Regions from separate parts of the Proteus sp. GOKU genome, predicted to be linked through region 2. Evidence: predicted binding sites of a transcription regulator. Region 2 holds the regulator's gene; the other holds the start of a gene.
What was found. The regulator ArgR, encoded in region 2, controls arginine synthesis, uptake and breakdown. The targets are predictions, from matches to a motif close to ANTGAATAAAAATACANT.
Positions count from the first base shown of each region.

Region 1 (15,930 bases), 170 kb from region 2:
CAATGTGTTATGTCTATCACCTATTTATTTTTGATATAGGCTAACGTATTTGTATGAGCATTGTGCATAATACAAAGGTTGATCGATAAGTATAAAATAATAACACCTTATTTTGCTTTATTATTCTTTCGAATAGTGAAAGTGAAAATGTGGATAATAGAATAGATCTCGCTATTCTTATTATAAGATTAAATCAAGATAGTATGACGAGATATCACGACAGAGATATTAAAGATAGTTTATCTATTACTCATATTTAGAATAAAAATTTATAAAATTAATAATTAACCGCGCATTTGTGCAGATTAACCCAGGTACCTCTATGAACATTAATCAACTGAAAAGCTTTGTTGAAGTCGTGAAAAATAATTTCAACATTACTAATGCGGCTGAAAAACTCTATACCTCACAACCGACAATCAGTAAGCAACTAAAAATATTAGAAGATGAATTAAGTGTGTCGCTGTTTGTGCGTAAAAATAATAACTTATTAGCATTGAGCCCGATGGGTAAAGAAGTCCATAAAATTGCTTGCGATATTCTTGGGCAGGTTGACCGAATCAAGAGCATTGTGGCTGAAGAAGATCGTAATAAAAAAGTCGATTTACATATTGCGACAACACACACTCAAATACGTTATTCATTGCCGAATGTGATTGATCACTTTCGTCGCTATTATCCTAATATTTCGCTACATTTTCATCAAGGCGCACCCGCTCAATTAGCAGAGATGGTTAAAAATGGCGATGTAGATTTTGCTATCGCAACAGAATCTATGCACCTTTATGAAGATCTTATTACATTGCCTTGCTACCGCTGGACTCGCAGTTTATTAGTTCCTTATGATCATCCTCTTGCGTTATTGAAAGATGATGAGCAGGTTACCATCGAACAAATGGCTGAATATCCACTGATTACTTATGTTTTTGGTTTTACAAGAGGATCTAAATTAGACAAGGTATTTTATAAAAATAATCTTAAGCCTAAGGTGGCGTTAACCGCGACGGATACTGAGATTATTAAATACTATGTTAAGCGCCATTTAGGCATCGGTGTTATTGCAACAGCCTCTTATGATGAGATTGAAGATGGTGGCGCATTAAAATGTATTAATATCGATCATTTAGTGCAACCGAGTTATACCCATATCTGTGTCAGTAAACATACTCATATGAAAGATTATATGCATGAGTTTATTTCTCTCTATGCGCCACATATTGATAAAAATATTATTCAGATGCCAGAGCAATGGGAAACCCAATGGCACAGTAAAGAGGTATACCAAGGATTACCTGATTTACGTTCAGTGAATGTGAATAATAGCGTTGTAGAATAGACGTCAGATCAGAATAGAAAAAAGCCCGTTTTTGCGGGGGCAATAACGGGCTTTGGGCAGAATAATAAGAGATTAGCGAGTCAGAATATTAACAAAAATCTGAGCACCGACTAATAAACAATCATCATCGACAAAATAAGGATTTGCGTGAAGGTAATTATTAATACCTTTCGCTTGATTGCCACTTCCTAAGAAGAACATTGCACCGATTTTGCCTTTTGTAGCGTTAACCATATAGCTAAAGTCTTCACTACCTGTCATTGGCTTACCGTTCGATTCAATATTCTCTTCTGGTAAGAATTTACGCATCGCATCTAACAAACGCTGGTGTGCAGTTGGGTGATTCACAACAGCAGGGTATCCGCTATAGCTTAATGTGGTTTTAAATCCGCCAGCTGTACTGCGTGCAACAATTTCATCAAAACTTGCTTTCAGCACTTGGTCGGTATTTTCATCCATAGAACGGATAGTACCGCGAGCTTGTACGTGATCAGCTAATGCATTAGGGATTGTTCCCCCATTGATCATGCCACAACCAAAGACCGCTGGGCTAAATGGATCTGTTTTCTTTGCAACAACATAATCCATATAATCAATTAAACGGGTTGCTTCACGAATGGCATCTAAACCTTTGTGCGGTGTTGAACCATGTGCAGAAACACCATAAACATCTAATGTCCATGCAGAGCCATAAGATGACATCACACCATCATTAAAGCGAACACAACCTGTTTCAATCGCTGCATCGTTATGAAGTGCGTAAGTTTCATCAACGCCTTCCATGCAACCGAGCTCAACCATTTTTTCAGCGCCAGGTACACGCATATCTTCTTCAGCCATTTGGAAAATAAAGCGAACGTTCGCGCTCATCTCTTCTCTATTTTCGGCAAGATATTTAGCACTGGTTAATGCCATAGTCATATGAGTATCGTGACCACAGTTGTGTGCACAACCTTGGTGAACTGAACTATATTCATTATTCGTTAAGTCTGGCATTTCTAATCCGTCCATATCAGCACGGATAGCAATTAATGGAAATTCAGAATTAACAATTAAGTCTGCTGTGAAGCCAGTATATCCATCAAAAGTTTTAATTTGATAACCAAAACTTTCCATTAATTCACGACAGTATTTAGATGTTTTATATTCTTCACCTGATAGCTCAGGTATTTTGTGCAGGTCTTGTCGTGTTTTTTTACTAAAATCATTTAATTGAAAGAGTTTTTCACTGACATTATAAATATTATTCATTAGATAACTCCCTGGATAGTAAATCCAATTTGCGCGACGATTGATGCGCCAAAGAAACAACAAGTTGAAACAATCATGAAAATAAGAATAACTTTCCATGACATTTTCTTAAGTTCTTCTAATTGACCACCAACAGATAAACCAGCAAATGCTAATAAAGGAACACAACAAGATAAGAAAGAAACTTTACCAATAGAACTAATAAAGAAATCTCTTACCGGAGTTTCGGGTAAACAAATAAGGATCCCGATAATTGTTGCATAAGCAAATGTTGGTAAAGATGAAGGTAAATAATGTTTTGCAACGAGTGAAATAAATACCACTAATGACATAGCAATAAAGCTATCCCACATTGCATAAAGAGCGATCCCTGATGTTAACGTTTGAGTAAACATTGCCAGTAAAATAGCAACGAATACAAATTTCATATCAATAATTATATTTTTCATGCAGTTTTGCCTCTGGTGAAAATTTTATAAATTTTTTCTGAAAGAGGTAAACCTAAATAGGTTAATGACAGTGCGCCTAGTGCTGAAGATAATAAGTTAGATGCAGCGGCAACACTTAATACTTGCTGTGCTAATGCTTCATCAAGACCATTAATTAATGCACCTGATGCCGCACTTAACATTGAACCCGAACCCACGCCAGAGCCTGCTGCAAGAGCAAGTGGGTGTAATCCAGTTAATGGAGCAATACTACCTAATACGCTAAACCATAAAGTACCGATCACAGAACCACATAAATAAATGGCTAATACACCAATATATTCCTGAGAGCCTGTACCAAATTTACCTTGAATAACAGCGATAGACGGTTCACGGCTAATAGATGAACAAGCACCAATTGCACGACGACCAAATCCAAATTTAATGGCTAATGGAACCGCAATTAATACTGGTAATAAGTTTCCGAGTTCCTGAACAAATAAAGGAATACCGACACTTAAAATCATTTTAATATTAGGAACAATCATTCCTGCATATTGCGTACCTAAAATAAGCAGGCTGAAACCTACCATTTTACCGCAGAAGCCTTCTTCTTTTTCTGTAAATAATTTACCCCATACTTTAATTTTTTTACGGGTAAATCCAGCAGATATACACATACCAATAATTACAGCAAATAGCATTGGTAAAATAGGTATTACCGCAATGCCAATCTTAATTTCTTTTTTACCAATGACATATTGTGAAATAAAAATTAAGAAAAGGACTGCCAGAATACTAATAAAGAAAACCTTTATCGGACTTCTACTTTTGTCCATCCGTTAATCTCCGTTGAAAAATAATCAGGCTTTATTCTAGAGGACAAAAAGCAAAAGGTAGCGTGACCAATGTCATGTTTATTTCATACCTCTTTTTCATGGGGCATGAAATAATACAATGGTAATAAATTTATTAACAAATAGAAGAAAGTTAAATTTTTTAATAAAGACAGTGGGTAAGGCTGAAATGAGTCAGCTTAATTGTTAATAAAGATGTGAAGGGAAAAATCATTATTAAAAATTATTTTAATTATTAAAATAATACTATAAACAAACTTTGTCTATCATTTAGTAAATAATAATACGTTATTAATGAGATATATTCTTATTTGGTGCGGTTATTATAAGTTTAATGAATGTATTTGGAAGTGATATTTTATTTTTACATTTTTATTAGTACTCACTTTATCACGACAGTGACATTACAGTGATTGGTGTTATTCTTTATATTTGAGTTAGTAAGATGATTTTCTCTGCAAGCTGGCGAGGAAGAGAAACAGAATATGGGAAGGAGATAGATGTAGCTCGCAGAGGCGCAATTTACCCAAAACTGAGGAAAAATATCACCATGAGTAAGCAAACCGTTGCAACTTATATTGCTAAAGTACTCCATAATGCAGGTGTAAAACGTATTTGGGGCGTGACAGGCGATTCTCTCAATGGATTAAGTGATAGCTTGCGAAAGATGGGAACGATTGAGTGGATGGGAACCCGCCATGAAGAAGTCGCCGCTTTTGCCGCAGGAGCAGAAGCGGCAGTTAATGGCCAATTAGCGGTTTGCGCTGGCTCTTGTGGACCGGGAAACTTACATCTTATCAATGGGCTTTTTGATTGCCATCGTAATCATGTTCCTGTGTTAGCCATTGCCGCGCATATTCCTTCTGCCGAAATTGGTAGCAATTATTTTCAAGAAACACATCCTCAAGAACTTTTTCGCGAATGCAGTCATTACTGTGAATTAGTCTCAAACCCAGAGCAGATCCCTCAAGTGCTAGCTATTGCGATGCGAACCGCTATTTTGAAAAAAGGGGTTGCGGTTGTTGTATTGCCGGGGGATGTTGCACTAAAACCAGCCCCAGAAGATGCGCATGAAAATTGGTATCCGTTGCAGTTTCCACTCATCATGCCTAATCGTTTCGAAATCGAAAAATTATCTGATGCACTGAATAATGCAAAAAACATCACTTTAATGTGCGGTGCAGGATGTGCTCAAGCTCGCGATGAAGTGATTAAACTGGCTCAAACCTTAAAAGCCCCTGTTGTACACGCATTGCGAGGGAAAGAGTACATTGAGTGGAAAAATCCTTACAGTGTAGGAATGACAGGGTTAATTGGTTTTTCATCGGGTTATCATGCGATGGAAAACGCTGACACTTTGGTGTTATTAGGTACGCAGTTCCCTTATCGTGCATTTTATCCATCAAAAGCCAATATTATTCAAATTGATATTAATCCAAGCAGTCTTGGTTCGCATTGCCATGTCGATATGGCGATGATTGGCGATATTAAAGCAACATTAAATGCGATACAGCCTCGTTTAAAAGAGAAAACAGATACCACTCACCTTGATGCTTCATTAAAACATTATGCCAAAGCACGGCAAGATCTGGATGCACTAGCACAACCCAGTGAGCGTGAACTTATTCACCCACAATATTTGGCGCGTCGATTAAGTGAACTAGCAAATGATGACGCTATTTTTACCTGTGATGTCGGAACGCCAACAGTGTGGGCGGCTCGTTATGTTGGAATGAATGGAAAACGTCGTTTACTGGGATCGTTTAATCACGGCTCTATGGCAAATGCGATGGCTCAAGCTATTGGTGTGCAGGCGTTAGATAGAAAGCGTCAAGTTGTAGCAATGTGTGGTGATGGCGGATTTACCATGTTAATGGGTGATTTTATCTCATTAGCTCAAATGAATTTACCGGTTAAAGTGATTATTTTTAATAACAGTGTATTAGGCTTTGTCGCGATGGAGATGAAAGCTGGTGGTTATTTAACTGACGGTACTGATTTACATAATCCGGACTTTGCTGCTATTGCCAATGCATCTGGTATCAAAGGCATTCGAGTAGAAAAAGGTGAAGATTTGGATCATGCTCTGAAAGAGGCTTTTGAACATGATGGCCCTGTGATTGTGGATGTAGTCACTGCAAAACAAGAGCTCTCAATGCCTCCTGAAGTGAAGTTTGAACAAGCAAAAGGTTTTAGCCTGTATATGATGAAAGCGATTATTAATGGTCGAGGTGATGAAATTGTTCAACTAGCCAAAACTAATTGGTTACGCTAATCGCCTATCCGTAACTCGAATTATTTAGAGTATTAATTGAAGATAAAAACCCTATCAACATAAGCTGATAGGGTTTTTTATTATTGCGCTTTTTCTGTTAAACAGAAGTTTTCAATTAATTGCCCCATTAATTCACGCGTTGGCTCAATAAATGCCATATCGATAAATTCATCAGGCTGGTGTGCTTGTTCAATAGAACCTGGGCCTAAAACTAAGGTAGGGCAGAGATCTTGAATAAACGGCGCTTCAGTACAGTAATTCACTGTTTGCGCTTTCTCACCTAATAGTTCTTCGATCACTGCAACCATTTTGTGATCGGTTGGGCACTCATAACCCGGAATAGGATCGTGTAACGCCTCAACACTTAAACGACCCGGCCAGCGTGCTTTGACGGGCGCTAATGTTTCGTGAAGTAAATCATCCAAGTCTTGTAGCGTTAATCCCGGCAATGGGCGAATATCCATATGTAATTCACAGCAAGCACAAATTCTATTTGCTGCATCACCACCATTAATATAACCAAAGTTCATCGTTGGATAAGGGATAACAAACGCAGGGTTGTTATAGCGAGTTTTTAACGTATCGCGCAATGTACTAAGGTGAGTAATTGATTCATGCATTAGCTCTATCGCATTCACCCCTTTTTCCGGATCACTAGAGTGGCCCGATTGCCCAGTAATGCGTATCGCATTCGATAAATGCCCTTTATGCGCACGAATAGGCTTTAGCGATGTGGGTTCGCCAATAATGGCAAAATCAGGACGGATTGCCGTATTAGCAGCAAAATAACGTGCCCCAGCCATAGAAGTTTCTTCATCAGCGGTGGCGAGAATATAGAGAGGATGAGTTAACGTCTTAGTGTCTACATCTCGCAATGCATCGAGAATAAAGGCAAAAAAGCCCTTCATATCAGCAGTGCCTAAGCCATATAACTTATTTTCTTTCTCTGTCAGCGTAAAAGGATCTTGCGTCCAACGACCTTCATCAAACGGTACTGTGTCAGTGTGACCACAGAGTAATAATCCACCTTTTCCTGTTCCTAATGTTGCAAGAAGGTTAAATTTGCCTCGTGTTTCAGGTACAGGTTGAATTTCAATTGAAAAACCTAATGTTTCCAACCAATTAGCAAGCAAATTAATCAGTGCTTCATTACTTTGATCGTTCTTAGCGTCTGTAGCGCTGATAGAGGGTGTTGCAATTAATTGACGATAAATCTCAATAAATGTAGGTAATTTAATATTCACTGTTGACAGCCTTTCTTCATAATAGTATCAATATTCATGCACTTTTTTTGAATAAAAATACATTAATCGGTTTGTGTTCATAGTACAAGGTAAGAATGACATGTTAAATACTCTGATTGTAGGAGCAAGTGGTTACACTGGCGCTGAATTAGCCGCCTATCTTCAGCAGCATCCTCATGTGAATTTGAGCAGACTGATGGTATCAGCTCAAAGTGCAGATGCAGGGAAGTGCTTTTCTGAACTTCATCCACAATATCGTGGTTTAGTGGATCTCCCACTTGAGCCAATGGTTGATGTCGCTAAAGCTGCTGAAAACATTGATATCGTTTTTCTCGCAACAGCTCATGAAGTCAGCCATGACATCGCTCCTATCTTTCTAGAGCAAGGTTGTGTGGTATTCGATTTGTCTGGTGCCTATCGAGTACAAAACAAGCATTTTTATCAACAATACTATGGATTCGAGCATAAGAATACTGATTGGTTATCACAGGCAGTTTATGGATTAGCTGAATGGAATGCTGACATTATTAGTCAGGCACAATTAATTGCTGTGCCGGGTTGTTATCCAACCGTCTCTCAGTTGTCACTAAAACCTTTAGTGGAAGCGGGACTTTTAGATACAGCACAGTGGCCTGTTATTAATGCCACCAGCGGTGTGAGTGGTGCGGGGAGAAAAGCCTCTCTAACCAGTAGCTTTTGTGAAGTGAGTTTGCAACCTTACGGTGTGTTTACTCATCGTCATCAACCTGAGATTGCAACACATCTGGGTATTGATGTGATTTTTACACCTCATTTAGGCAATTTTGCGAGAGGGATCTTAGCCACTATCACCTGTAAGTTAAAAGTGGGTGTGACACAAGAGGATGTAAGACAAGTCTTTGAAGATGCTTATCAAGATAAACCATTAGTGCGTGTTTATGAAAAAGGATTGCCTGCATTAAAAGCCGTTGTAGGAACCGCATTTTGTGATATCGGATTTGCTCAGCAAGGTGAACATCTGATTGTGGTAGGTGTTGAAGATAACTTGCTGAAAGGGGCTGCTGCACAAGCAGTGCAATGTATGAACATTCGGTTTGGTTTCGCTGAAACCGAATCACTTATTTAAATAATGAGTAGGGAAGTTTCATGGAACCATTAATTATCAAACTGGGTGGTGTGCTCCTTGATAATGAAGAAGCGTTAACGCGGTTTTTCACTGCATTACAACAATATCGCTCAACGCATTCTCGTCCTTTAGTCATCGTACATGGTGGTGGCTGTTTGGTGGATGAGTTAATGGGCAAATTGCAATTGCCTGTGGTGAAAAAGCAAGGTCTTCGTGTCACACCGGCTGATCAGATAGACATCATTACAGGAGCACTTGCCGGAAGTGCCAATAAAACCTTGTTATCGTGGGCAACCAAGTTTGGGCTTAATGGCGTGGGGCTTTCTTTGGGTGATGGACAATTAGCTAAAGTCACTCAAATCAATGAAGAGTTAGGTCATGTAGGAAATGCAACTCCCGGCTCTCCTGATTTACTCAATTTATTATTGGGTGCTGGCTATCTCCCTATTATCAGTTCTATCGGGATGACTGAAAAAGGTGAGCTGATGAATGTGAATGCTGATCAAGCGGCAACCGCTATTGCTGAAACATTAGGTGCTGATTTAGTCCTGCTTTCAGATGTCAGTGGCATTTTAGATGGTAAAGGTCAGAAGATTGCTGAGATGTCAGCTGAAAAAGCACAGATGTTAATCGATCAGGGCATCATCACTGACGGCATGATAGTGAAAGTAAACGCAGCATTGGAAGCAGCTAAAACGTTAGGACGACCTGTTGAAATCGCAAGCTGGCGCCATGCTGAAAAACTGACGACATTATTTAATGGTGTTGCAGTAGGAACCCGAATTTTAGCTTAAAAATCACTCTAGAAATCTTATCGCTATTTGGTAGTTGGCAGAATTTAAACAAATTGGGAATTGAAGGTTATCACTATGACTAAAGGTATTAAGAAAATCGTATTGGCATACTCTGGCGGATTGGATACATCGGCAATCATTCCTTGGCTAAAAGAACATTATGATAACTGTGAGGTTGTCGCTTTTGTTGCTGATGTTGGTCAAAGCCGCGATGATTTAGTGGGTGTAGAACAAAAAGCATTAACGTCAGGTGCTTCAGAGTGTTACGTCGTTGATTTACGTGAAGAGTTTATCAAAGACTATGTCTATCCTGTATTAAAAACAGGTGCTTTATATGAAGGTAGCTATTTATTAGGTACTTCAATGGCGCGTCCTGTTATCGCCAAAGCACAAGTTGAACTCGCATTAAAATTAGGTGCTGATGCTGTTGCTCATGGTGCAACGGGTAAAGGTAACGATCAGGTTCGTTTTGAAAGCACTTATGCGGCACTTGCTCCACAGCTTAAAGTGGTTGCTCCTTGGAGAGAGTGGGATTTACGTTCTCGTGAAGCGCTGTTGGATTATCTAAAAGTTCGTAATATCCCAACAACAGCAACTCTTGAGAAAATTTATAGCCGTGATGAAAATGCATGGCATATTTCAACGGAAGGTGGCGTATTAGAGAGCCCGTGGAATGCCTCAAATGAAGATTGCTGGGCATGGACCGTTGATCCTAAGAAAGCACCAGAAACACCAGAACTAGTCACCGTTACAGTTAAAGCGGGTGAAGTGGTCGCAGTAAATGGTAAAACACAATCACCTTTTGAATGTTTAGATACACTAAATACATTAGGTGTTAAACACGGTATCGGACGTATCGATATTGTTGAAAACCGTTTAGTGGGAATGAAATCTCGTGGCTGTTACGAAACCCCAGGGGGCACTATCATGATGGCGGCTCTGCGTGGTGTTGAGCAACTTGTTCTTGATAGAGATGCATTTAAATGGCGTCAGCAACTAGGCTTAGAGATGTCTTATGTGGCTTATGATGGTCGCTGGTTTACGCCAATCCGCGCTTCACTACAAGCTGCCGCTGAATCACTGGCAAAAGATGTGAATGGCGAAGTGGTTTTAGAGCTTTATAAAGGTCATGTAAATGCTATTCAGAAGAAATCAGACAACAGCCTGTACTCTGAAGAGTTTGCAACCTTTGGTGAAGATGAAGTTTATGATCACAGCCATGCTGAAGGCTTTATCCGTTTATATTCCCTGCCATCACGTATTCGTGCACTGAGCAAGAAATAACGCAAAGCAATAGAGTGGTGCTAACAAGTATCACTCTCACTCTTTTTTATTACACAGAATAAATACAGGAAGCGATTATGGCACTCTGGGGTGGACGTTTTAGTCAGGAAGCTGATCAACGGTTTAAACAATTCAATGATTCACTGCGGTTTGATTTTCGACTGGCACAACAGGATATCTTTGGCTCAGTAGCTTGGTCTAAAGCGTTAGTCACAGTTGGTGTATTGTCGCAAGATGAACAAGCTCAACTTGAGCAAGCGTTAAATGAATTATCAGAAGAAGTAACGGCAAACCCACAGTCTATTTTACAAAGTGATGCAGAAGATATTCATAGCTGGGTTGAAAGTAAGCTTATTGCCAAAGTGGGTGACTTAGGTAAAAAATTACATACAGGTCGTAGTCGTAATGATCAGGTCGCAACAGACTTAAAGCTATGGTGTAAAGAAGAAGTCATTCATCTTCGCCAAGCGATTGTTGAGCTACAAAAAGCCTTAGTTATCACCGCAGAACAGAATCAAAATGCCGTGATGCCGGGTTACACCCATCTACAGCGAGCTCAGCCAGTCACTTTTGCACATTGGTGTTTAGCGTACAATGAAATGCTAGCCAGAGATGAAAGCCGTTTAGCTGATGCATTAAAACGTTTAGATGTCAGCCCATTAGGTTGTGGGGCTTTAGCCGGAACGGCTTATGATATCGATCGTGAACAATTAGCGGGATGGTTAGGTTTTGCGAGTGCAACCAATAATAGCTTAGATAGCGTATCCGATCGTGATCATGTCTTAGAGCTATTATCCTCTGCGGCTATTGGTATGGTGCATTTATCTCGTTTTGCAGAAGATCTTATTTTCTTTAATAGTGGTGAAGCGGGTTTTATTGAATTATCAGATAAAGTGACTTCTGGCTCATCATTAATGCCTCAAAAGAAAAACCCAGATGCACTGGAGCTTATCCGTGGGAAATGTGGACGAGTACAAGGCGCATTAACTGGCATGATGATGACCTTAAAAGGTCTACCTCTCGCTTACAATAAAGATATGCAAGAAGATAAAGAAGGGCTATTTGACGCTATCGATACATGGTCTGATTGTTTGCATATGGCAACGCTTGTTCTGGATGGGATCCAAATCCGTCGCCCTCGTTGTGAAGAAGCGGCTAAACAAGGTTATGCGAATGCCACTGAACTGGCAGATTATCTTGTTGCTAAAGGTGTGCCATTTCGTGAAGCTCACCATATTGTGGGTGAAGTGGTTGTTTGCGCCATTGAGCAAGGTAAAGCGATTGAAGAACTCCCTCTTTCTGAATTACAGATGTTTAACAGTAAAATCATGATTGATGTGTACGATATTTTATCGCTTCAATCTTGCTTAGATAAACGTCTTGCAAAAGGCGGTGTTTCTCAAAAACAGGTTGCTTATGCGATAGCAAAAGCCAAAGAAGTTTTAGATATGGATAAATAAGAAAAGCGTTTATCTGAGACAACTTATTGTTATTCAAAAAGAACAGGGTGAATTTCACTCTGTTCTTTTATTTTTAATTGCCGATAATATTGAAAGAAATTATTTTTGTTTGAGTTGTTTATTCAGAAAATATCGAAAAAGAGAGACAGAATAACATTCGACTGATAGAAAAATTTATCAGTTACTATATTATCTATAGACATTAACTATCAGCAATAAATGTGGGATCTGCAATGAATATCCGTGACTTGGAATATCTGGTGGCTCTAGCTGAGCATAAACATTTTCGTCGTGCGGCAGATTCTTGCCATGTGAGTCAGCCAACATTAAGTGGTCAAATTCGTAAACTTGAAGATGAACTTGGTGTGATGTTGCTTGAAAGAACTAGCCGTAAGGTTTTGTTTACTCAACAAGGTTTATTGCTGGTGGATCAAGCGAAAACCGTTTTACGTGAAGTCAAAGTGCTACAAGAAATGGCTTCATTGCAAGGCGAAAGTATGGCGGGGCCTTTACATATTGGGCTTATTCCTACAGTTGGCCCTTATTTATTGCCTCATATCATTCCTGAATTACATAAAAACTACCCTAAGTTAGAGATGTATCTTCATGAAGCACAAACTCATAGCTTATTAGCTCAGTTAGATAGCGGAAAACTCGATTGTGCTATTTTAGCAATGGTAAAAGAGAGTGCGCCATTTATTGAAGTGCCTCTATTTGAAGAGCCAATGAAGTTAGCGATTTATGAAGGACATCCGTGGCATGAACGCGAGTCTGTGCCAATGGGCGACTTAGCGGGTCAGCGTTTATTAATGTTAGAAGATGGGCACTGCTTACGCGATCAAGCGTTAGGGTTCTGCTTCCAAGCGGGGGCGAAAGAAGATACGCATTTTAGAGCAACGAGTTTAGAGACTTTGCGTAATATGGTCGCTGCTGGTAGTGGAATAACCTTATTGCCTGATTTATCGGTACCTCAAGAACAAAAACGTGATGGGGTTTGTTATCTAGAATGTACTGATCCCAATCCATCACGTTCTATTATATTGGTTTATCGTCCCGGATCACCTTTGCGTAATCGTTATGAACAGTTAGCAGAGACAATCCGTGAACATATGACCGCATTTTATGCAGAAAAACAAAACGCATTAAAATAAGCGGTTTAAACCATTAAGTGCAGCAACACGGTAGGCTTCTGCCATTGTTGGATAGTTGAAGGTAGTATTAACGAAATACTCGATAGTATTGCCTTCACCTTTTTGCTCCATAATCGCTTGCCCGATATGAATAATTTCAGCAGCACGCTCACCGAAGCAGTGAATACCTAAAATTTGCTTGGTTTCACGGTGGAAGAGAATTTTCAAACTCCCTACATTCATGCCTGCAATTTGCGCTCTTGCCAGATGTTTAAATTGAGAGCGACCCACTTCATAAGGAATTTTCATTGCAGTGAGTTGTTGCTCTGTTTTACCAACAGAACTAATTTCAGGAATGGTGTAGATCCCCGTCGGAATATCTTCAATTAAATGTGTTTCTGATTTTCCGGTTGTGATCGCCAAAGCTGCAATTCGACCTTGATCATAAGCCGCTGAAGCCAGACTTGGGTAACCAATGACATCACCAACGGCATAAATGTGTTCGCAACTGGTTTGGTAATGTGCATTAACAGAAACTTGCCCACGACTATCTGTTTTAATACCTACGTTTTCTAAGCCTAGTGTGTCTGTGTTTCCTGTTCGACCATTCGCATAAAGTAGGCAATCTGCTTTGACTTTTTTACCTGATTTTAAGTGAACAATCACACCATCATCGACACCTTCAATACTTTCATATTCTTCATTATGGCGAATAACAATGCCGTTATTCCAGAAGTGATAAGAAAGCGCGTCAGACATCTCTTGATCAAGGAAAGACAATAGGTGATCACGAGTATTAATTAAGTCTACTTTTACTCTTAATCCTCTAAAAATAGAGGCATATTCACAACCAATGACACCAGCACCATAAATGATGACATGGTGAGGTTCATGCTCTAAATCGAGAATAGTGTCACTGTTATAAATACGAGAATGAGAGAAATCGACATCTGGCGGGCAATAAGGACGCGAACCTGTTGCAATAATAAAATTATCTGCTGAAAGAATATCGCAAGTGCCATCAGGATAACGCACGCTGATCCTGTGCTCATCAATAAACGCAGCTTCGCCCGAATACATTGTACAATTATTACGCTCATAGAAACCTTGACGCATTTTAGTCTGCTGACTAATTACGGTACTGGCTTGGCGAAGTATTTGAGAGAAAGAGGAGTTAATAAGACGAGATTGGTCACTGTAAAGCGGGTTTTGATTGAATTCGATAATACGGCTTACTGCGTGACGTAGGGCTTTTGAAGGAATAGTTCCCCAGTGAGTACAGCCGCCACCGACTTTGTTATAACGTTCTATAACTGCGACGCGCTTTCCTTGTTTAACAAGCCCCATGGCCGCGCCTTCACCACCAGGACCTGAACCGATCACAATTGCATCGAAATGAGAATGTTGCATAGGAAGAGACCTGTTTTATACAAACCGACAACGCTATATTAACATTAGAATGAATAATAGCCCAATTGACATTAAGGGCATTAGTCACACTTTGTTGAGTTTTTATGAGAATGTGTCTTGAGAGATGATTGTACGCACTGCTTTTTTAACAAAGTTTGATATATTGAGTATAAACCAAATTAGGATTATCAGGATTTCCGTGAGTAATAATATTGGCATCAGAGCTAAACAAAAAGAAAAAACCCGTCGCTCTTTAATTGAAGCTGCTTTTAGCCAACTCAGTGCCGAGCGTAGCTTTACAAGCCTAAGTTTACGAGAAGTGGCTAGAGAAGCTGGTATTGCACCTACCTCATTTTATCGTCATTTTAAAGATGTTGATGAACTAGGACTCACGATGGTTGATGAAAGTGGATTGATGTTACGTCAATTAATGCGCCAAGCACGTCAACGTATTGCGAAAGGTGGCAGTGTTATCAGAACATCAGTAGCTACTTTTATGGAATTCATTGGCAATAATCCTAATGCGTTTCGATTATTATTACGTGAGCGTTCTGGGACTTCGGCGGAATTTCGTGCCGCAGTCGCACGAGAGATCCAACATTTTATTGCAGAACTGGCAGACTACCTTGAGCAAGAAAGTCATATGCCACGTTATTTTACAGAAATGCAATCTGAAGCAATGGTCACTATTGTATTTAGTGCAGGCGCAGAAGCACTGGATATTGATATTGAAAAGCGTCAACAATTAGAAGAAAGATTAGTTATACAACTGCGAATGATTGCTAAAGGTGCCTATTATTGGTATCGACGCGAGCAAGAAACGCAAATACCTCTACAAGATAACCCAGAGATAAAGAAAAAAACGCATCAGAAAGGAGACAAATGATGGAACAAAATCGCTGTGAAAAAAGCACGCTATTACTTGCCACAGTCATTGGTGTCGCTTTACATGGTACTTATTCGAGTTTTTTTAATTCATTTATTGAGACGTGGTCAGTTTTCCCACTCATCAGTTTAATCTTGGCAGTTTACTGTTTATATCAGCGTTATTTAAATCAACCTATGACCGATGGTATGCCTAAGCTGATTTTTTCATTCTTTTTATTAGGCCTATTCGGTTATAACGCTTACACCAGAACCGTTAATCCTGAATGGGGTTCAAACTTTTTCTCTTCTGTTTGTATTGTTATTGTTGCGTTGTGGATTTATCGTCAATTTAAACAGCGCCAACGCTTACGCCTACAAGCTGAAGAAGCTGAAAGAGCATCACAAGCAGAACAGTACTAGTCTGTACTTATCTCTTTGTTGTAAACACAGCGAAATTTTGACACCAGCAAGTTATCTTGCTGGTGTTTT
Region 1 is NZ_CP034105.1:98,647-114,576, forward strand. Features, by position in the region: gene EHE21_RS00450 (LysR substrate-binding domain-containing protein) at 323-1,336, shown strand; gene EHE21_RS00455 (M20 metallopeptidase family protein) at 1,409-2,587, opposite strand; gene EHE21_RS00460 (hypothetical protein) at 2,587-3,036, opposite strand; gene EHE21_RS00465 (DUF3100 domain-containing protein) at 3,033-3,854, opposite strand; gene poxB (ubiquinone-dependent pyruvate dehydrogenase) at 4,423-6,147, shown strand; gene argE (acetylornithine deacetylase) at 6,228-7,391, opposite strand; gene argC (N-acetyl-gamma-glutamyl-phosphate reductase) at 7,492-8,496, shown strand; gene argB (acetylglutamate kinase) at 8,517-9,290, shown strand; gene EHE21_RS00490 (argininosuccinate synthase) at 9,366-10,574, shown strand; gene argH (argininosuccinate lyase) at 10,652-12,034, shown strand; gene oxyR (DNA-binding transcriptional regulator OxyR) at 12,268-13,185, shown strand; gene sthA (Si-specific NAD(P)(+) transhydrogenase) at 13,177-14,574, opposite strand; gene fabR (HTH-type transcriptional repressor FabR) at 14,774-15,460, shown strand; gene EHE21_RS00515 (YijD family membrane protein) at 15,460-15,861, shown strand.
Region 1: the regulator ArgR is predicted to act here: its motif matches at 7,438-7,455, upstream of argC (N-acetyl-gamma-glutamyl-phosphate reductase).

Region 2 (15,930 bases):
ACGAATAAGAAGTCCGGTTTATCTATGTTAGTGCTAAACGAATGGATTATTCTTCGTCTGGATATTGCGCCATAAAGCTTTCAGCTTGTTCAACCATCGATTTAGTCCCTACGAAGAAAGGCATACGTTGGTGAAGTTCTTTTGGTTCGATATCGAGAATACGCTCTTTACCGTTACTTGCTTTACCGCCAGCTTGTTCGGCTAAGAACGCCATTGGATTGCATTCATAGAGTAAACGTAATTTACCAGTAGGGTGACTTGCAGTACTTGGATAAATATAAATCCCCCCTTTCAGTAAGTTACGGTGGAAATCAGCAACTAAAGAACCAATATAACGTGTGGTATAAGGGCGATTTGTTGCTGCGTCTTGTTCTTGGCAATACTTAATGTATTTTTTTACACCTAATGGGAATTTGATGTAGTTACCTTCGTTGATTGAGTACATATTTCCTGTTGGTGGGAAATGTACGCTTTCATGAGATAAACAGAATACGCCTAAAGATGGATCGTAAGTAAAGGCATGAACACCACAACCTGTTGTGTAAACTAACATAGTTGATGAACCATAAACGACATAGCCTGCTGCGACTTGACGATGACCCGGTTGTAAGAAGTCATCTAAAGTGACAGATTGACCAATTGGCGTAATACGGTGGTAAATAGAGAAAATTGTTCCGACGGAAACGTTTACATCAATATTCGACGAACCGTCTAAAGGGTCCATTAGTACAACATACTTAGCATTTTCAGCACGATCACCTTCAAAGATAACAATATCATCTTCTTCTTCTGATCCGATACCCGCAACTTCACCACGCGCTTTTAATGCAGCTTTTAGTTTCTCATTCGCGTAAAGATCCAGTTTCATCTGGGCTTCACCTTGAACATTAGAAACACCGTTAGTACCCAGAATATCGACTAACCCTGCTTTATTAATATCACGGTGGATAATTTTAGCCCCAAGCTTAATTGCTGAAAGTAATGCAGTAAGTTCACCAGTTGCATGGGGAAAATCTTGTTGTTTCTCGACGATAAATTCGCCTAATGTTTTCATGACGCAGGTCCTGAATGTGAGTGGGTAAAGTAAAAAAGGAGGAAAATCTCCTTGGTGGTGGCAAGTTTAGCCAAAGAATCGAATGATTCAAAGGTTAATCCGTTCCTTATCTGCTTTTTGATCGTTAGAATAGTGACCAACTTCATGCTATTGGACAGAAATTCATGCACATTCATATTCTTGGTATTTGTGGCACCTTTATGGGAAGTCTTGCCATTCTCGCTAGAGCAAAGGGACATAAAGTCACAGGCTCGGACGCTAATGTCTATCCACCCATGAGTACTTTATTAGAAAATCAGGGAATTGAACTGATTGAGGGATATGACCCAAAACAATTAGAACCTGCCCCTGACATGGTGATTATTGGTAATGCGATGACACGAGGAAATCCTTGTGTTGAAGCAGTACTTGAAAAAGGTTTGCCTTATACCTCAGGCCCTCAGTGGCTACATGATTATATTTTACCTGAACGTTGGGTGTTAGCTGTTGCTGGAACTCATGGTAAAACAACAACAGCGGGTATGCTGGCTTGGGTTTTAGAAGACTGTGGTTATAAACCGGGATTTTTAATTGGCGGTGTACCGGGTAATTTCCAAGTATCCGCACAGTTAGGCGAAAGCCCTTTCTTTGTGATTGAAGCAGATGAATATGACAGTGCTTTCTTTGATAAGCGCTCGAAATTTGTTCATTATTCTCCACGCACATTGATTTTAAATAATCTTGAATTTGATCACGCTGATATTTTTGATGATTTAGCGGCAATTCAAAAACAATTCCATCATTTAGTTCGTATCGTCCCAGGCACCGGAAAAATCATCATGCCTGATAACGATATGAATTTAAAACAGACCATTGGAATGGGATGTTGGAGTGAACAAGAATTCACAGGTGAAACTGGAGATTGGCAAGCCAAAAAACTCAGTAATGACAGTAGCCATTTTGAGGTATTCCACAAAGGTGAGCGAGTCGGAGAGGTGTGTTGGGGACTTTCTGGTGAACACAACATGCAAAATGGCCTAATGGCGATTGTTGCAGCGCACCACGTTGGTGTTTTACCAGCGGATGCTTGTGAAGCATTAGATAAGTTTATTAATGCGCGTCGTCGCTTAGAGTTACGTGGTGAGGTTAATCAAGTCAGTGTTTATGATGACTTTGCACATCATCCCACAGCGATTTTAGCAACGCTTGAAGCGTTACGCAGTAAAGTCGGTGGAACGGCTCGTATTATTGCTGTGCTAGAGCCTCGTTCAAATACCATGAAAATGGGAATTAGTAAGGATGATATCGCGCCTGCATTGGGTCGTGCTGATGAAGTCTTTTTATTCCAGCCACCTAATATTCAATGGTTAGTGAGTGATATTGCAGAGCATTGTGTACAACCTGCTCGTTGGAGTACAGATCTCGATACATTAGTCGATATGATTGCGAAAGAAGCTCAAGCGGGCGATCATATTTTGATTATGAGTAATGGCGGTTTTGGTGGTATTCATGAAAAACTACTCGCAAAATTAGCGCAACCTAAAGATCCTGATAGCCAATATTAAAAATAAATAAGCCACTGAAAACTCAGTGGCTTATTTTTTGAAGCTGTAGAAAGGCTAATTATAATTCTTGATCAAAAAGATTCAGAATAGCGTCTCGTAATTCTTCTGTAGAAAATCCCGGAGCCGGTGTTGAAAAAATAGTGTCATCACCCGCAATACTACCAAGGATACCTTCTGCTTTGCCTAATGAGTCTAATAAACGTGCAATAAGTTGTGCCGCACCCGGACTTGTTCTTATCACCACAACAGAATGGTTATGATCGATATCGAGTACCAGATTTTTTAATGGGCTGCTTGCTGTTGGTACGCCAAGCTCAGTAGGAAGGCAATAGACCATTTCCATTTTGGCGTTACGGGTTCTTACCGCACCAAATTTTGTTAGCATACGAGAGATTTTGGACTGATTAATATTATCAAATCCAGCCTCTTGTAATGCAGTCACAATCTCGCCTTGTGAACTGAATTTTTCTTCTTTCAGCAGGGCTTTAAACGCTTTAACCAAGTCTTCTTGCTTAGAAGGAACGCGCATAGTTCACCTTTAGTGAGTTATCAATAACCCGTGTATTATGCAGAGAAGTGAATTTTTATGCAACATAAGACGAAGAAAGGCGAGTGATAGCCTCCTCAAAATTGTAAAGTAGAATGTACTGCAAAAAAAATTTATTTACAGCGTGCAAATGTGATAATTTAAAGAAAGTAAAATATTTGTTAAATAAATGATAAGCTTAAATGATTATCATAAGGATGATGGTGTACTTAACACTTTGCCATATTTATTGAAATTATTTATCAAAAGGGTGTCCACTATCTCATTAACAGATAAGCAATTTGTTTAGAATAACCAAAGTATTATTTTTCACTGAAAATGCCTTATTATGCAATATTGCTGTTAAATAATTGTTTTTTAAAAGGTGAATTGCGTAATAGTGAGTATCTCGAAGGCGTTCCACTATCTCGTAAACTAAGGAGTATCAGAATGAAAGTAGCAGTTCTCGGTGCAGCAGGTGGTATTGGTCAGGCACTGGCACTTCTTCTTAAAAATCAGCTTCCAGCTGGTAGTGAACTCTCTTTATATGATATCGCTCCCGTCACACCGGGTGTCGCCGCTGACTTAAGCCATATCCCGACTCAAGTTACTGTAAAAGGTTTTGCGGGTGAAGATCCTTCTCCTGCGCTAAAAGGCGCTGATGTTGTTCTGATTTCTGCGGGTGTTGCTCGTAAACCAGGCATGGATCGTTCAGATCTTTTCAATGTTAACGCAGGTATCGTGCGTAACTTAATTGAAAAGGTTGCACAAAATTGCCCGAAAGCACTTATCGGTATCATTACTAACCCAGTGAATACAACTGTTGCTATTGCAGCAGAAGTGCTTAAGAAAGCAGGCGTTTACGATAAAAAACGTCTTTTCGGTATCACCACTCTCGATATTATTCGCGCGAATACCTTTGTTGCAGAACTAAAAGGTAAAGATCCACAAAAAACCAATGTTCCGGTGATTGGTGGACATTCTGGTGTGACTATTCTTCCTCTATTATCTCAAGTTGATGGCGTTTCATTTACTGATGACGAAGTTGCAGCATTGACTAAACGTATTCAAAACGCAGGTACTGAGGTTGTTGAAGCAAAAGCAGGTGGTGGATCAGCGACATTATCTATGGGTCAAGCAGCCGCTCGTTTTGGTCTTTCATTAATTCGCGCTCTAAATGGCGAGAAAAATGTTATTGAATGCACTTATACTGAAGGCGACGGAGAATATGCCCGTTTCTTTGCACAACCTATTCTTTTAGGTAAAAACGGTGTAGAGGAATATTTATCTATCGGTAAATTAAGTGATTTTGAAAAGCAATCTCTTAATGGCATGTTAGATGTATTGAAAAAAGATATAATTCTTGGTGAAGAATTTATTAATAAATAAAGAAATACTTTTTTTGCTATAAAAATAATGCAAATTTAAATAAAAACCGCTGATACTATATCAGCGGTTTTTTTTATTAATTATAATGTCTGTAATTATTAGTTAATTATTAGTTTTGGTACGAATCTTTCGTTCAAGTAATTCTCCTGTTTCAGGATGAAAATAACGGCTAGGCCAAATTTCACTAGGAGCTACACCAAGATAATCAGCAATGATTTTCTCTCCTTTAGGCCAAGGGCGAGACAGCGCATTAGCGAGTGTTGAAGAGCTTAACCCTGCTTGGCGAGAGATGGCAGCAAGTGTTGTTCCTCGTTTTCTAAGTGCGGCAATAATATCGGCAGGATGCCAATCAGATTTCCTTGAAATCATTTTTAATCCTTTTTCTATAAAATTGATTGCTGTGTTAGTGGTATAAATAACAGTTTATTAGAAATGTCCTAAAGCATTTAAACTGATTATTTAGAAAATAAAATAACATTATTTTTCTAAAAAGATTTCTGATTTTTTTCTTAATAATTTCTTTTTTGAAGTTGATAACAATTTTAGAGAAACGTAATGAAAAAAGAGTGGTATACGGCAAAGGAATTGACGGGTATAGGTGGATTACCTAAATCACCACAAGGTGTAAATTCAAAAGCGAGACGCGAGTCTTGGCAAAAACAGAATGTAAAAAATAAGCAAGGTAATGGTGTTGAATATCATTATTCTTGTTTACCAGAAAAAACTTTAATTGCTCTAGAACTTTATGAGCCATTAGCACATTACAAATTAAATAAAAAAGAGGAGCCACTCGTTATCTGGGTGAAAGCATTCCAACAACTAAATGATGGTGAACAAAAAACATTAACAGAGCTGATATTGCGGGATGGTATTAGAAGTTTTTTAGAAAAAATCGTCAATGATTAAGCGATTTTAAAGAATCTATTATTGCGTTATCCGCAACAGATATCTATCTGACTAACCTCTTAGTTGAATGTGAGATGAGATCATGAAAAAAGAATGGTATACAGCGAAAGAATTAGTGGGGCTTGCGGGGTTACCTAACTCACCGCAGGGAGTTAACTTGATGGCGCGTCGTGAAGGATGGGAAAACCGTCGTAAACGTGGCGTGCAGGGAAAAGCTGTCGAGTATTCCATAAAAAGTCTACCTGATGAGGTGATTGGTGTGCTCGCTGCACATGAACCTCCGGCTGAGTATTTATCAAAACGTCAGGATGCCTTTTTAATTTGGGTTGAAGCTTATTATCAACTGACCAAATCAGAACGAGAAAAGATTGTGAAATTCGTGCTTCGCGAAGGGCTGGCAAAGCTCATTAGCTATATTGATGCGGATAATCAAGATGCTATTGAACGAGAAAACGAAGAAGTGCTCAATAAATTAAAAAGCCCACCAGAATCGACGTAGTCGCTCTGGCGGGCTTCTTTACATAACTAAGAGGATTTATACATCAAAGTTATGATTGACGTTGTACAGCGACGTGAGCAAGCCCAATAAGCGCATCTTTATACGGTGAGTCAGGTATAATTGATAAAGCTTCAATCGCTTTGTCTGCTTCTTCTTCTGCTTTTTGGCGGGTATATTCCAAAGAGCCACACTGTTTCATAGTATTTAAAACAGTATCCAATAAATGGCGACCATTACCTTGTTCAATGGCTTGGCGAATTAATTGGGATTCTTCTTCATTGCCATTATGCATAGCATGAAGTAATGGCAACGTTGGTTTACCTTCATCAAGATCATCACCAGTGTTTTTACCCAACTGGTTGTTATCTGCATCATAATCAAGCAAATCGTCAATGAGCTGGAAAGCAGTCCCAAGATAACGACCATAATCTTGGAATGCTTTTTCTTGCTCAGGCGTCGCACCAGAAAGAATGGCTGACGCATGAGAAGCCGCTTCAAACAGACGAGCTGTTTTGCTGTAGATAACTTGCATATAGTCATCTTCAGAAATGTCAGGATCGTTACAATTCATTAATTGTAAAACTTCACCTTCAGCGATCACATTGGTGGCGCTAGACATTAATTTTAATACACGCATCGAATCAAGATCCGTCATCATCTGAAAGGATCGTGTATAAATAAAGTCGCCAACAAGTACACTGGCAGCATTTCCAAAGACAGCATTTGCCGTTTGTTTTCCTCTGCGCATATCAGATTCATCAACAACATCATCATGTAACAACGTTGCAGTATGAATAAATTCGATAAGCGCTGCGACCGAGATATGTTTGTCACCTTGATAGTCCAATGCTCGTCCAGTGAGCACTGCGATCATTGGTCGGATCCTTTTACCACCACCACTAATGATGTAGTAACCAAGTTGGTTTATCAAAGAAACATCTGAATTAAGCTGGTAAAGGATTGCCTCATTTACCGCAGTCATATCAGCGGATGTTAGTTTTATAATAGATTCTAAATTCATGTTTTTTCGACTTTGGCTCGCCAATGAGCGCGTTATTATTAATAAAAAATGATCATGCCATAGATTTTACTCTCTTATAATTTAGATTGTACTTTAAAAATGGCTGAAATAAATATCGTGTAAAAAACTCTTTTTTTTAACGCTAGTTTGCGATCTGTACTTGTCATCGGCACTAAATTTGCGTAGAATTCGCGCCCTATGTGAATATTTTAATTGTGCACTCAAATTATACATATTGGGAGTGTGCGGAAAGCGGAGTTTATATGTACGCGGTTTTCCAAAGTGGTGGTAAACAACACCGAGTCAGCGAAGGTCAAACTATTCGTTTAGAGAAGCTGGAAGTAGCTACTGGCGAAACAATCGAGTTTGATACTGTAATGATGGTCGCTAATGGCGATGACATTCAAATTGGCGCTCCAATCCTTGCGGGCGTTAAAGTTAAAGCGGAAGTGGTTGCTCACGGTCGCGGCGATAAAGTTAAGATTGTTAAGTTCCGTCGTCGTAAACACAGCCGTAAACAACAGGGCCACCGTCAGTGGTTTACTGATGTTAAAATCACTGGTATCGCTTAAGGTTTAGGAGAGTAGTTCAATGGCACATAAAAAGGCTGGCGGCTCGACTCGTAACGGTCGTGATTCCGAAGCAAAACGTCTGGGTGTTAAACGTTTCGGTGGTGAAGCTGTATTAGCAGGTAGCATCATCGTTCGTCAACGTGGTACTAAGTTCCATGCAGGTACTAACGTTGGTTGTGGTCGTGACCACACCCTGTTTGCATTAGCTGACGGAAAAATTAAGTTCGAAGTTAAAGGTCCAAACAACCGTAAATTTATCAGCATCGAAGCTGAATAATTACTGGTCCTTTAAGCACCGAGTCAAAAGCCCTGCAAATATGTTGCGGGGCTTTTTATATTTAAAAAAGGCCATCTCTGGGTAATTTCGGCCATCCAGCACGTTAATGGCTACTATACGGAGTAAAATCATGAAATTTGTTGATGAGGCCAAGATCCTAATCGTCGCGGGCGATGGTGGTAACGGCTGTGTAAGCTTTCGTCGCGAAAAATATATCCCTAACGGGGGACCAGACGGTGGTGATGGTGGTGATGGTGGTGATGTCTACATGATTGCAGACGAAAACCTAAACACCTTAATTGATTACCGTTTTACAAAATCTTATCGCGCAGAACGTGGTGAAAATGGTCACAGCCGTGATTGCACCGGTAAGCGTGGTCAAGATATTACTATCAGTGTTCCTGTCGGGACGCGTGTCCGTGATTTAGCAACAAATGAAGTCATTGCTGACTTAACTGCTCACGGCCAAAAGCAAATGGTTGCTAAAGGCGGCTTCCACGGTTTAGGTAATACTCGCTTTAAATCATCGGTTAACCGTGCTCCACGTCAACGTACAATGGGAACGCCGGGTGAATCTCGCGAAGTCCTATTAGAGCTAATGTTATTAGCTGATGTGGGTATGCTTGGTATGCCAAATGCGGGTAAATCCACATTTATTCGTGCAGTATCAGCAGCAAAACCTAAAGTTGCTGATTATCCATTTACAACGTTAGTACCAAGCTTAGGTGTGGTACGCATGGATAATCACCAAAGCTTTGTGGTTGCAGATATTCCCGGATTAATCGAAGGCGCTGCTGATGGTGCAGGTCTTGGGATCCAATTCTTAAAACACTTAGAACGCTGTCGTGTGTTATTACACTTGATCGATATTGATCCTATTGATGGATCGGATCCTGTGGAAAATGCAAAAATTATTATCTCTGAACTAGAGAAATACAGCGAAAAATTAGCACAAAAACCACGTTGGTTAGTGTTCAATAAAGTTGATCTTCTCGATGCTGAAGAAGCAAAAGAGAAGGCAAAAGCCATTGTTGAAGCGCTGGGTTGGGATGAAAACTATTACATGATAGCGGCCATCAACCAAGAAGGTGTGAAAAAACTTTGCTGGAATATCATGGAATTCCTGAATGTTACTCCGCGTGAGCAAGACATTGTTGCGACAAAAGCAGAGCCAGGAAAAGTTGACTTTATGTGGGATGATTACCACAAAGAACAGCTTGAAAACCCTGATTTCGAAGAAGATGACGACGATGATTGGGATGAAGAAGACGACGAAGGTATTGAGTTTATCTACCAACGTTAATCATCATTCTCTATGATTAAAATAAAAAAACGCCTGATTAATCAGGCGTTTTTCATATCTATTGCTTATATTATTAGGAGTAAATCTAACGGTTGTTGTACATATCTTTATACAGGTTTGTTTCAAAACGCACTAAATAAGCGCGTCCAGCATTACGATTCTGTGTAGGAGGTGAATACGCCGAAACGTATTGTACAAATGCTACTTTTTGTCCATTTGCCGTGGTCATAAAGCCCGCAAGATTGTAAACCCCTTTTAATGAACCCGTTTTAGCAGAAACTTTGCCATCGACACCTGCTTCATGAAAACCACCTCGATACTGCAATGTACCGTCATGTCCTGCAAGGGGAAGCATGGTAATAAAGTTTAATTCACTCTCATGTTGTCCAATGTATTGAAGGACTTGCATCATTGTTGCTGGTGAAATGAGGTTATGGCGAGAAAGGCCTGAGCCATCAACCATAACGGTATTTCCTAAATCAATTCCGGCTTTTTGTTTTAAAATAGCGCGGGTTGCTTCTGCGCCAGAGCGCCAAGTCCCTGCAACGCCATAATACTCACGACCAATGGTTCTAAATACGGTGTCTGCAATCATATTGTCAGACTCTTTTAGCATGGTAGTCAGTAAGTTATGTAATGGTTTTGATTGTGTCTGTGCTAGTACAGTAACCGGCGCTTTTAGTTGAGATCGACGTTTGATATATCCATCAAGTTCAATATTGGCGCGCTGTAACTCTTCTTTTAAAATTGTACCCGCCCAATGAGCACCATCTTGAATAGAAAACATTAAAGGGACTGCATCGTCACGTTTAGGAATACAACCTGTTATTACATAGGTATTTAAGTCACGAACAGTGACATCTAATTCACAAAAACGGGTACGAGTTGATCCTTTCTCATAAGTTTCAACTTCACTTAAAACGGTTACAGGATAGAAAGAAGCTTTACGTATTGTGGCAATATCACCTTCTTTGCTGCCACTTTGCAGTAAAACAGAAAAACAGTTCTTATCAACAATTGCGGCACTAGGAGGGGCGCTAAAGCATTGAGTTAGATCATTCCAAACCCAACCGGGTGCTTTGTCATGGCTTGAAAAAGCAGAAGTATCAATAAGCAAATCGCCGTGCACTTTTGTAACACCTGATTGTTTTAATACGGCAACCATTGCTCTTAATTGTTGGCGGGTTAATGTAGGATCGCCTGTAAAACGAAAGATCAAATCACCCATAAGCTGATTGTCTTTTATCTTACCTTCTGTTTCCATTGTTGTGGTGAATTGATAGTTTCCACCTAATTGAAGTAATGCCGCGAGTGCAGTCACCACTTTTTGAGTACTTGCTGGAAGTGCTAATTGATCGGCATGATAATTAAGATTAGGAGAAGCAGCGCCAACGGGTTGAGTTATTAAACCTACTTGAGTTCCTTCGGGAAGAAGGGATGTGTAGTTTTCAACAGGTATCGCTTGAGTTGAAAAACTGATGATACTTAATGTGTAGAGTATCCGTCGAAATGTTGATAGTAAGCGCATAATTTCTCTATCCGTGACTATAGCGTGTAACGTTACAGTATTGATTGCCAAAGGCTAATACTAAAGGGCAATGAGGGCAAAAGTAAACGGTAACAAGCAGGATTAGCTCATTATCGGAAAAAGTCTGTTTATCTCTTTATAAAGAGAGATAAGGCGTGAAGCAATGCGTCTGTTGTGTTAGATTTAGTTTTAAGTCTGGAAGGGTTAGTTTTCGTCCCAACAGCATGAGTTGGGAATATAATAGTGTCCCCTCATTCACCGAATATCCGTAGAGACAGGCCCAATTTAAGGCTGCCTGTGTCTTTTTTTGTCTTGAGAAGAGTAAATAGATCCTTTTCTCTGTGTTGTTAGTATAAAAAATCAGGATGATACCTATTTTTTATTAGGAATAGTATTGAGGTATTAACACATGAATCAGATCCCTATGACAGTTCTAGGTGCAGAAAAATTACGCGAAGAGCTGGAATATTTAAAAGGTGTTCGTCGTCCCGAGATTATTGCCGCTATCGCTGAAGCTCGTGAACACGGAGACTTAAAAGAAAACGCGGAATATCATGCTGCAAGAGAGCAACAAGGTTTCTGTGAAGGTCGTATACAAGAAATTGAAGCAAAGTTATCAAATGCTCAAGTCATTGATATTACAAAGATGAATAACAATGGCCGTATTATTTTTGGTTCAACAGTGACATTGTTAAATGTTGAAACTGAAGAAGAGCAAACTTACCGTATTGTTGGTGATGATGAAGCGAACATTAAAGAAAACTTAATTTCGGTTAACTCACCGATTGCGCGTGGATTGATTGGTAAAGAGTTAGATGATGTCGTTGTTATCACAACACCGGGCGGACAAGTCGAGTACGAAGTTTTAAACGTAGAATATATTTAATTTATAATTTTACGTTTCTATAGAAAACTAGACTGCTATCCTGTGGTAATATAAAAAAGGCCTTAAAAGGCCTTTTTTGCCATAGAGTTAGTTATGGCATTTTTATATAAAGATACAAGTTTTATTTCGGTAAAATAATCTTACGTGCTTCTGAAGGACGATAAAGAACAAGAATTTTTCCGATAACTTGTACATTCTGTGCACCGCTTTCGCGTACAATCGCTGCCACGATCAAGTTTTTAACATCTCGATCTTCGCCTGCGATTTTGACTTTGATAAGCTCATGGTGCGCCAGAGCGAGTTCAATTTCTGCAAGAACGCCTTCAGTCAACCCGTTGTTACCAATCATAACGACTGGATTCAGGTGATGAGCGAGCCCTTTCAGGTGTTGAATTTGTTTTTTGTTAAGAGTCATCATTAATTTTTGCTTTGTTGGGATTGAAAACGATCTATTCTAACGCCATCTCTCACTTATCACCATAAAATGTCGTTAATACGGGGTTAAATGAGTGAAAGAGTAAAAATTTTGATAGCTAAGTGTATGATAGTTGGAAAACGCAATGGCCAATAAAAAACGTTCGGCAAGCTCTAGCCGCTGGTTACAAGAACATTTTAGTGATAAATATGTTCAGCAAGCACAGAAAAAAGGGTTTCGCTCTCGTGCTTGGTTTAAACTGGAAGAAATTCAGCAAAGTGACAATATCTTTAAACCAGGTATGACCGTTGTCGATTTAGGAGCAGCCCCTGGTGGGTGGTCTCAATACGTTGTACAGCAGTTAGGAAGTAAAGGTCGAATCATCGCATGTGACCTTTTACCTATGGATCCTATAGTCGGAGTCGATTTCCTTCAAGGCGATTTTCGTGATGAACTTGTGTTGAAGGCATTGCTTGATAGAGTAGGTGAAAACAAAGTCCAGGTTGTCATGTCTGACATGGCTCCAAACATGAGCGGTACACCCGCGGTCGATATCCCTCGATCCATGTATTTAGTAGAGTTAGCGCTTGATATGTGTCGTGATGTACTGGCTCCCGGGGGAAGTTTTATTGTCAAAGTGTTTCAGGGAGAAGGCTTTGATGAATACCTGGGGCAAATACGCTCCCTGTTTACGAAAGTGAAAGTTCGTAAACCAGACGCTTCGCGGTCTCGTTCTCGTGAGGTATATATTGTAGCCACAGGGCGTAAACTTTAGTACCCTAAAGCTATTTGTTAACACAGTTGTAATATGAGGTTAATCCCTTGAGTGACATGGCGAAAAACCTGATCCTCTGGCTAGTTATTGCAGTCGTTTTGATGTCATTATTCCAGAGCTTCGGACCCAGCGATTCGAATAGTCGTAAGGTGGATTACTCTACCTTTATCAATGAGTTAACTAATAACCAATTACGCGAGGTCAGCATAAGTGGTTATGATATTAATGTAACTAAAACAGATAACTCAAAGTACAGCACGTATATGCCTATGCGTGATGACAACCTGCTGACCACTTTAATGAACCGTAATGTAAAAGTAACGGGCGAACCACTTGAAGGCCAAAGTCTTCTGACTCAAATTTTTGTGTCTTGGTTCCCAATGCTATTACTGATTGGTCTTTGGATTTTCTTTATGCGCCAAATGCAAGGTGGTGGCGGTAAAGGTGCGATGTCTTTCGGCAAAAGCAAGGCACGCATGTTGACAGAAGACCAAATCAAAACAACCTTCGCTGATGTAGCAGGTTGTGATGAAGCGAAAGAAGAAGTAAGCGAATTAGTTGAGTATTTACGTGATCCGGGCCGTTTCCAGAAATTAGGAGGTAAAATCCCTAAAGGTATTCTGATGGTAGGGCCTCCAGGTACAGGTAAAACATTATTAGCAAAAGCCATCGCGGGTGAAGCTAAGGTCCCATTCTTTACCATTTCAGGTTCTGATTTCGTTGAAATGTTTGTGGGTGTGGGTGCTTCTCGTGTTCGTGATATGTTTGAACAAGCTAAAAAAGCAGCACCTTGTATCATCTTTATCGATGAAATCGATGCGGTCGGTCGTCAACGTGGTGCAGGTTTAGGTGGTGGTCATGATGAACGTGAACAAACACTGAACCAAATGCTAGTTGAGATGGATGGTTTCGAAGGTAATGAAGGTATTATCGTTATCGCGGCGACTAACCGCCCAGACGTATTAGACCCAGCATTACTTCGCCCAGGTCGTTTTGACCGTCAAGTGGTTGTTGGTTTACCTGATGTACGTGGACGTGAGCAAATTCTTAAAGTCCATATGCGTCGTGTACCTTTATCACCAGATGTTGATCCAGCGATTTTAGCGCGTGGTACACCAGGCTTCTCTGGTGCTGACTTAGCTAACTTAGTTAACGAAGCGGCTTTATTTGCTGCACGTGGTAATAAACGTGTTGTCTCAATGGTCGAATTTGAGAAAGCGAAAGATAAGATAATGATGGGTGCAGAGCGCCGTTCAATGGTGATGACTGAAGAACAAAAAGCATCAACCGCTTATCATGAAGCTGGTCACGCAATTATTGGCCGTTTAGTACCAGAACATGATCCTGTGCATAAAGTAACGATTATTCCTCGTGGACGTGCATTAGGTGTGACTTTCTTCTTACCTGAAGGCGACCAAATCAGTGCAAGCCGTCAGAAATTAGAGAGCCAGATTTCAACACTTTACGGTGGTCGTTTAGCTGAAGAAATTATCTATGGTGTAGAGCATGTTTCTACAGGTGCTTCTAATGACATCAAAGTTGCAACTAATATTGCACGTAACATGGTGACACAGTGGGGCTTCTCTGAAAAATTAGGGCCATTACTGTATGCAGAAGAAGAAGGTGAAGTGTTCTTAGGCCGTTCTGTTGCTAAAGCGCAGCATATGTCTGATGAAACAGCTCGTACAATTGACGAAGAAATTAAAGCTATCGTTGATCGTAACTATGTTCGTGCTCGTCAGATCTTAATGGACAACCTTGATATTCTGCACTCAATGAAAGATGCACTGATGACTTATGAAACTATCGATGCGCCTCAAATTGATGATTTAATGAATCGTCGTGATGTTCGTCCACCTGCGGGTTGGGAAGGCAATAATGGCAATAGTGGTACAACGACTACTGCCCAGCCAGCACAAACGCATGTAGCGAGTGAGCCAAAAGATAAGCCTGAGTCAGAAAGTGATACACCTTCTGATAAAAATACTCACTAATCCTTATCGGGTTATGCATATTGAGTAAGCTATAAATATAAACCCCAGGCTTCTGGGGTTTTTTTATGAAGGTATCAATGAAATGAAATTAATGGCTAGAGGAACAGAACTTAATTTATCAACACCCCAAGTTATGGGGATTTTGAATGTCACTCCAGACTCTTTCTCAGATGGTGGCACTCATAATTCACTTAACGATGCGGTTAACCACGCAGCAAAATTAATCGCTGAAGGGGCTTCTATCATCGATATTGGTGGTGAGTCTACCAGACCCGGCGCAAGTGATGTCTCTATTGATGAAGAGTTGCAGCGTGTTGTTCCTGTTGTTGAGGCTATTCGTCAGCGTTTTGATGTTTGGATCTCTGTTGATACATCCAAAGCTCAAGTCATTACTGAATCTGCAAATGCAGGTGCTTCAATTATCAATGATATTCGCTCTTTACAAGAGCCGGGAGCACTTGAAGCGGCGGCTAAAACAGGTTTGCCTGTGTGTATTATGCATATGCAAGGCGACCCTAAAACTATGCAACAATCACCACATTATGAGAATGTGTTGATGGATGTTGATCGTTTTTTACAAGAAAATATTCAACGTTGTGTTGATGCCGGGATCGAAAAAAATCAAATTATTCTTGATCCAGGATTCGGCTTTGGTAAAAATTTAGCGCATAATTACCAATTATTAGCACACTTAAGTGAACTTCATCACTTTGGTCTACCCATACTTGCCGGAATGTCACGCAAATCAATGGTTGGACAACTATTGAATGTACCACCACAAGAGCGTGTTGCTGGTAGCGTGGCATGCGCTGTCATTGCAGCGATGCAAGGCGCACAAATTATTCGTGTACACGATGTTAAAGAGACTGTTGATGCGATGAAAGTCGTACAAGCGACTCTTTCTGCAAAGGAAAATAATGAATGAGCGAACGTAAATACTTTGGAACAGATGGTATCCGTGGAAAAGTAGGTGATAGTCCAATTACACCTGATTTTGTATTAAAACTAGGTTGGGCTGCGGGCAAAGTATTAGCACGTCATGGCTCTCGTAAAATCATTATTGGTAAAGATACACGTATTTCAGGCTATATGCTGGAATCTGCATTAGAGGCTGGTTTAGCTGCGGCTGGTTTATCTGCTTCATTTACAGGACCAATGCCAACACCTGCTGTTGCTTATTTAACGCGTACATTCCGCGCTGAAGCCGGGATTGTGATTTCAGCTTCTCATAACCCTTATTA
Region 2 is NZ_CP034105.1:269,893-285,822, forward strand. Features, by position in the region: gene fbp (class 1 fructose-bisphosphatase) at 47-1,054, opposite strand; gene mpl (UDP-N-acetylmuramate:L-alanyl-gamma-D-glutamyl-meso-diaminopimelate ligase) at 1,219-2,598, shown strand; gene argR (transcriptional regulator ArgR) at 2,657-3,127, opposite strand; gene mdh (malate dehydrogenase) at 3,575-4,513, shown strand; gene EHE21_RS01380 (helix-turn-helix domain-containing protein) at 4,616-4,882, opposite strand; gene EHE21_RS01385 (DNA-binding protein) at 5,069-5,419, shown strand; gene EHE21_RS01390 (DNA-binding protein) at 5,502-5,918, shown strand; gene ispB (octaprenyl diphosphate synthase) at 5,968-6,939, opposite strand; gene rplU (50S ribosomal protein L21) at 7,203-7,511, shown strand; gene rpmA (50S ribosomal protein L27) at 7,531-7,788, shown strand; gene cgtA (Obg family GTPase CgtA) at 7,919-9,091, shown strand; gene dacB (serine-type D-Ala-D-Ala carboxypeptidase) at 9,177-10,619, opposite strand; gene greA (transcription elongation factor GreA) at 11,029-11,505, shown strand; gene yhbY (ribosome assembly RNA-binding protein YhbY) at 11,627-11,920, opposite strand; gene rlmE (23S rRNA (uridine(2552)-2'-O)-methyltransferase RlmE) at 12,066-12,695, shown strand; gene ftsH (ATP-dependent zinc metalloprotease FtsH) at 12,743-14,689, shown strand; gene folP (dihydropteroate synthase) at 14,772-15,614, shown strand; gene glmM (phosphoglucosamine mutase) at 15,611-15,930, shown strand, end outside.